2 linked regions of the Pseudolabrys taiwanensis genome follow. The protein of the gene in region 2 interacts with the protein of the main gene of each other region in a pairwise test. Links are inferred from orthologs where the notes say so. Each region holds a gene or a part of one and is shown on either strand. Other genes may lie near its edges.

Region 1 (3,309 bases), 520 kb from region 2 along the record:
TCCGACCTGACGGCGGAGCCGGGATTGACCGTCGGCTCGCTCGCCGATGCGCTTGCCAAGGGCGACGCGCTGCTGACGCAGCATCTCGGCAAGACCTATCCGACCGACGATGTCGCGGTGGCGCTCAACACCGCCTTCATGGGCGATGGCGCGGTGATCCGCATTGCCGCCGGCGCCGAGATCAAGCGGCCGATCCATCTCGTTTTCGCCGCCGGCTCCGATACGCCGAGCGCCGCTTTCGTGCGATCGCTGATCGTGGTGGAGAAGGGCGCAAAGGTTGTGATCATCGAGGATCACGACAGCGCCAATACGCAAGTCAACGCCGCGCTCGAACTGATCGTCGGTGACGAGGCGCAGGTCGACTATCTCAAGCTCACGCAGGCGCGCGCGGTGCATGTGGCGAGCCTGCTCGCCAAGGTCGGCGCACGCGCGCTGTTCCGCGGCTTTGCGTTCACCGCCGACTCGAGCGTCGTGCGCAATCAGAGCTTCGTGCATTTTGCCGGCGAGAACAGCCATGCCGCCATCCGCGGCGTCAGCCTGTTGGCCGGCAAGGAGCATGTCGATACGACGCTGATGATCCGTCACGCCGCGCGCGGCTGCGAGAGTCGCGAATTGTTCAAGACGGTGCTCGACGATGAGAGCCATGGCGTGTTCCAGGGCAAGATCGTGGTCGAGCCGCACGCGCAGAAGACCGATGCGCGGATGATGACGCGGGCGCTTCTCTTGTCCGACACGGCGGAAGCCGACAACAAGCCGGAGCTGGAGATCTTCGCCGACGACGTGGCCTGCGGCCACGGCGCCACGGCCGGTGCGCTCGATCTGGGTCTCAAGTTCTATCTGATGTCGCGCGGCATCTCCGAGAAGGAGGCCGAGGCGCTGCTGATCCAGGCTTTCATCGGCGAGGCGGTGGAGGAGGTGGCGCAGGAAGGCTTGCGTGACGCGCTCATGGCCGCGGCGGTGAAGTGGCTGGAGGCGCGGCGATGAGGCGGTCCCCTTGCTCCATTCGTCCCCGCGAAAGCGGGGACCCAGCGCGGCGGATCGAAACGCTCTGCGTGTGGCCCGTGGGTTCCCGCTTGCGCGGGAACGAACGGGTGAGTGGCCGCTCCGAAGGAAAGTCGTGACATGCACCCGGCAGTGAGTAACGGCTCCTACGACGTCGCCAAGATACGCGCCGATTTCCCGGCGCTGGCGATGTCCGTCTATGGCAAGCCGCTTGTCTATCTCGACAATGCCGCCTCGGCGCAGAAGCCGCAGAGCGTGCTCGACCGGCTGACCAAGGCCTATACCTACGAATACGCCAACGTGCATCGCGGCCTGCACTTCCTCGCCAACGAAGCGACCGAGGCCTATGAGGGCGCGCGCGAGAAGGTGCGCGCCTTCGTCAATGCGTCGCGCACCGAGGAGATCATCTTCACGCGCAACGCCACCGAGGCGATCAACCTCGTCGCCTATACGTTCGGCAAGGAGCGTATCAAGGAAGGCGACGAGATCGTGCTCTCGATCATGGAGCACCATTCCAATATCGTCCCCTGGCATTTCCTGCGCGAGCGTTACGGCGCGGTGATCAAGTGGGCGCCCGTCGACGACGAAGGCAATTTCCTCTTCGAGGAATTCGAAAAGCTGCTTGGCCCGCGCACCAAGATGGTGGCGATCACGCAGATGTCGAATGCGCTCGGCACGGCCGTCCCGGTCAAGGACGTGGTGAAGGCGGCGCATGCGCGCGGTATTCCGGTGCTGGTCGACGGCGCGCAGGGGTCGGTGCATCTCGACGTCGACGTGCAGGACCTCGACTGCGACTTCTACGTCATGACCGGCCATAAGCTGTACGGCCCGACCGGCATCGGCGTGCTCTACGGCAAGTACGCGCATTTGGCCGCCATGCCGCCGTTCAACGGCGGCGGCGAGATGATCAAAGAGGTGGGGCAGGACGTCGTCACCTACGGTGATCCGCCGTACAAGTTCGAGGCCGGCACCCCGGCGATCGTGCAGGCGATCGGGCTCGGCGCGGCGCTCGACTACATCCAGTCGATCGGCAAGGCGCGCATTCGCGCGCATGAGCACGCGCTGGTCGCCTATGCGCACGAGAAGCTCGGCGCCATCAACTCGTTGCGCATCTTCGGCCAGGCCAAGGGCAAAGGGCCGATCGTCTCGTTCGAGCTGAAGGGCGCGCATCCGCACGATGTCGCGACCATCATCGACCGTTCCGGCGTCGCCGTGCGCGCCGGCACGCATTGCACGATGCCGTTGCTCGCCCGCTTCGGCGTGACCGCGACCTGCCGGGCTTCGTTCGCTCTCTACAACACCAAGGAGGAGATCGACGTGCTCGCCGCGTCGCTCCTCAAGGCGCAGGAATTCTTCGCATGACCGAAGAGACCACCGTCACCCGGCAGACCGCCGACACGCCGGCCGCCGTCGAGAAGCCGCCCCAGAACGCCGCGGTTTCCGCGTCGTCGGCGCTGCCGCAGGCCGAGCTCGATCAGCTCACCGACAACATCGTCGGCGCGCTCAAGACCGTGTTCGACCCGGAGATCCCCGCCGACATCTACGAGCTCGGCCTGATCTACCGCGTCGATATCGCCGACGACCGCACGGTCAAGATCGATATGTCGCTGACCTCGCCCAACTGCCCGTCGGCGCAGGAACTGCCGATCATGGTCGAGAACGCCGTGTCGAGCGTGCCCGGCGTGAAGGAAACCAAAGTCGACGTGGTGTGGGATCCGCCGTGGGACCCGAGCCGGATGTCGGACGAAGCCCGACTCGTGCTCAATATGTGGTGACGTGGATGCCGAAGCTGGATCGCGTGCTGGAAACCTGCCTCTACGTCGACGACCTGGAGCGGGCTGCCCGGTTTTATGAAGAGGTGTTGGATTTGCCGCGCCTTGATGGCGATGAGACCCGGTTCCGTGCCTATGACGTTGGCGGACAGAGTGTGCTGTTGTTGTTCCTCCGCGGCGGCACGCTGAAGCCGGTGACGCTGTCGGGCGGCACGGTGCCGCCGCACGACGGCAGCGGGCCGCTGCATTTCGCCTTCGGTGTGGCGGCTGATGCGCTGCCGGCCTGGGAGCAGCGCCTGAGCGACCATGGCATCGCCGTGGAGAGCACAGTTGATTGGCCGCGCGGCGGCCGCAGCATCTATGTGCGTGATCCGGATGGGCACGCCGTCGAGTTCGCCACGCGCGGGCTATGGTCGACGTACTGAGAGGCACCGAGCTTTAACGAAGACGCTTGAGTGACTACTTGAACTTTGAGCGACGATCTGCCGGGCCTTTAACCCGGTCGGAGAGGAGAGCGGAATGGCTACTGCAAGAC
Region 2 (3,127 bases):
TATACTTCGGATAAATTTACTGCGCCGAATAGTAGGACATATCGATGAGCGACGGCACGGGCGGCAACTTCATCGAGCTGACGGCGGAAATTGTCTCGGCTTACGTCAGCAACAACACGGTGTCGGCGTCTGAAATTCCGAATTTGATCAATCAGGTACACGCCGCGCTCAGCCGCGTCTCCGGCAAGGCCGCCGAGGTGCCGCTCGAGCCTCTGAAGCCCGCGATTTCCCTGAAAAAGTCGATCACGCCGGAATACATCGTCTGTCTCGAGGACGGTAAGAAATTCAAGTCGCTCAAGCGTCACTTGCGCACGCAATACAACATGACGCCCGAGCAATACCGCGAGAAATGGGGTCTCAGCCCCGACTATCCGATGGTGGCGCCCAATTACGCCGCCGCGCGGTCGGAATTGGCCAAGCAGATGGGCCTCGGCCAGCAGCGCCGGCGCCGCGGCCGCTGACGATCCGGCGGCGTTCGGCCCGGCGAAGGCGGGGCGGCGGCAGGATTTTTCCGGAATTTCCGTTCGATATCAGCCGCCTGGCTTCCCGGAAAAGAATTTATCCCCAACGCGGAATCGCGCGCGATAGTCTGTAGGCAAATGGTCCTACAGAGGAGATCGCGATGACCTGCCTGGCGGTGCCGACAACGTCCTTTTTCACACGAAGCGCGGGACCACCGCCTGAATTGGCGTGCTGGCGGCGGGTGGAATTGGCGGTCGCCCTCACGATGGCGGTGCCGCTCGGCCAGATGCGTGCGGCGACCCGGTCCCCGGTGGATGCGGCCTACGCGCGGCAGATCGCGATGTATATCGGCCATGCGGTTCTGGGCCTGGGCTTCAGCGCCATCGGCCGGCTGTGCGGCCGCGATCATAAGACGGTCGCTTATGCCTGTCGCATGGTCGAGCAGCGGCGCGACGATCCGGCGGTCGATTGCATGTTGAACCTGCTGACCGATTTTTGCCGCGAGATGGCGGAGAGCTGGGCATGAGCCGCACGAAGAATGTTGCTGCGGCAAAGCTGCCGCGCTCTCCGGCGCCGGACATCGCGCGTGAGCGCGCGCAGCATCTGGCGCTGTCGCGCCGGCAGATCGCGACCGAGACCGGCCGCAGAGATGTCGTCATGGACGAAGGCGAAAGCCCGCTGGTGTGGCTGGCGCGGCGGCAAGGACGTGACGGCCGCGCCTTGATCGAGCCGCATCAATTGCAGGCCGGCGAGCGGCTGCGGCGCGACTTCACGATGGCGAACCTGATGCCGCGCACGACGTCGAATTGGAGCAGCCCCATGGCATCGTCCGGCTTCAACCCGGATGCCGCCGCAAGCGATGCGATGATCGCCGCGCGGCAGCGCGTGCATCGGGCGCTCGACGCGGTCGGGCCGGAGTTCTCCGGTTTGTTGATCGACGTGTGTTGCTTCTTAAAGAGGCTCGATGACGTCGAACGTGAGCGACAGTGGCCCGCGCGTTCCGCCAAAGTCGTGTTGCAACTCGCGCTTACGCAATTGGCGCGGCACTACGGCTATGGCGAACGCGTCAAAGGCGCAGCACGTCCGGCGCTTCGCACATGGCTGGCGGACGACGCCGCCTTCACCGGCCGCGATTAGGCGACCGTCGCGAGCGCCGCGCCGGCATCGGCGCGGATGCGCTCGACCATGGAACGCAGGCCGTTCGAGCGCTGGGGCGTGAGATTTTCTTTGAGCCCGAGCTGCTCGAACACCGCCGCGGCGTCGGTGTCGACGATCTTGCGGGCGCTCTTGCCCGAATAGAGCGCGAACAGAATGGCGATCAGCCCGCGCACGATGTGCGCGTCGCTGTCGCCCTCGAAGGTCAGCACCGGACCCTCGCCGCCGTCAGGCTTCACGTGTGTGACCAGCCACACCTGGCTGGCGCAGCCGCGCACTTTATTGGTCTCGTTATGATCCGCATCCGGCAGCGGCGGCAGCATGCGGCCAAGCTCGATGACGTACCGGTAGCGGTCGTCCCACTCGTCGAGCAGGGCAAAGTTCTCGATGATCTCGTCGATACCGGTCATGGGGCCTATATCTGTGCGCGCGGCCGTGCACCGGCCGCACGCGCTATATAGGCGCCCGCGCTCCGCGGCGCAAAATCAGGCCGACGGCCGCCCGGCGCGGGCTTCACGGCGCGGCGGCAGCGGCACCGGCGCGTGCCAGGCCGGCGCCATGTCGGCTTCCGTCAGCGTGCCCTGGCCCGGTTGCGGTTTCATCGCGGCCTTCTCGGCCGGTTGCGGTTGCTGGCTCAGCTTGCTGCTGATGAATTCGAACAATGTGCGCGCGCCGGCTTCAGCCTTGTGGCCGATCGCCACCGCAACCTTGCCGCCGACAACGCAGGCGTCCGGTTGCCGGTCGCAGAAGCCACGTGCGTCAGACACCGCGGCGCTCGCGAGCGTGACTGCCTGCACCGGATCGATCTGCGTTTCCGGCGCATCCGATTTCGATCCGAGGCTCGGCAGGAGCACGCAAACGATGCCCAGCCAGAACGCCACCCGCAGGAGGAAGAACATGACCCAATCCCTGATATCCCCGACGGCTTTCTGCCGCCTTTGAGCTAAAACCTACCAGACAGGCCTGAAAGTGTCGTTGGCTTGGCAACGACGTTTCGACGCGAATTTTCCTCAAAGTTGAAATGATCGACTTTGCCTAAAGTTTTACGCAATTCGGCGCGGCGTGCCCGATGAGCGCCGTTTTGGTTACCGTATCGGTAACGGCGCGGGCGGCGAAATCCCTTACAAATGATTGCGCGCAATAGAAATTTCACCATGCCCGGCAAATCGCGGGCATTTCGCGTCGGTGCCTGGGGTTCACGGGCCCGCGACGCCGTCACCTTAGTGTTCGCTTAAGCCGGCCGGGCCTAGCATCCCGGCTCGAAAAAGGGGCGCGTCTGTTCTCAACAAGACGTGGGACAGGGACCGTGAGTTTCCTCACGCCAGTGTGGAACTATGTCGATACGTTGGTGCACCCGGTGGCGCAGCAGGATGCGCTGACCACGGCGCGCCATCGTGCCTTCATTGCGCCGCGTCTCATCGGCAGCTTCGCCGCGCTCGCCAGCTTTCCCATTTATCTTGCGTTCCGCGGCGCGCCGAGCTTGCTCGAGGTCGCGGTGTTCGGCTGGCTG

Evidence for each region.
Region 1: the proteins of DW352_RS10095 (region 2) and DW352_RS07610 interact in binary tests that used the Escherichia coli proteins (3 or more experiments, as listed by UniProt). The link is inferred for Pseudolabrys taiwanensis from one-to-one orthologs.

The regions. Positions count from the first base shown.
Region 1 is NZ_CP031417.1:1,583,999-1,587,307, reverse strand. Bases 251-3,243 are described here. They hold DW352_RS07610 (cysteine desulfurase), read left to right. Parts: upstream 251-1,122; coding sequence 1,123-2,364; downstream 2,365-3,243. Other genes in these bases: DW352_RS07600 (VOC family protein), read left to right, coding at 2,783-3,199; DW352_RS07605 (SUF system Fe-S cluster assembly protein), read left to right, coding at 2,361-2,777; sufD (Fe-S cluster assembly protein SufD), read left to right, coding at 251-984. Also shown: more of sufD, read left to right, coding at 1-250; Fe-S cluster assembly scaffold SufA, read left to right, coding at 3,294-3,309. UniProt on the Escherichia coli protein: Cysteine desulfurases mobilize the sulfur from L-cysteine to yield L-alanine, an essential step in sulfur metabolism for biosynthesis of a variety of sulfur-containing biomolecules.
Region 2 is NZ_CP031417.1:2,107,924-2,111,050, reverse strand. What follows is about bases 312-3,122. They hold DW352_RS10095 (SufE family protein), read right to left. Parts: upstream 2,028-3,122; coding sequence 1,596-2,027; downstream 312-1,595. Other genes in these bases: DW352_RS10085 (PAS domain-containing sensor histidine kinase), read left to right, coding at 2,924-3,122; DW352_RS10090 (DUF5330 domain-containing protein), read right to left, coding at 2,103-2,516; DW352_RS10100 (DUF6456 domain-containing protein), read left to right, coding at 985-1,599; DW352_RS10105 (helix-turn-helix domain-containing protein), read left to right, coding at 728-988; DW352_RS10110 (Ros/MucR family transcriptional regulator), read left to right, coding at 312-461. In the rest of the region: more of DW352_RS10110, read left to right, coding at 45-311; more of DW352_RS10085, read left to right, coding at 3,123-3,127. UniProt on the Escherichia coli protein: Participates in cysteine desulfuration mediated by SufS. Cysteine desulfuration mobilizes sulfur from L-cysteine to yield L-alanine and constitutes an essential step in sulfur metabolism for biosynthesis of a variety of sulfur-containing biomolecules.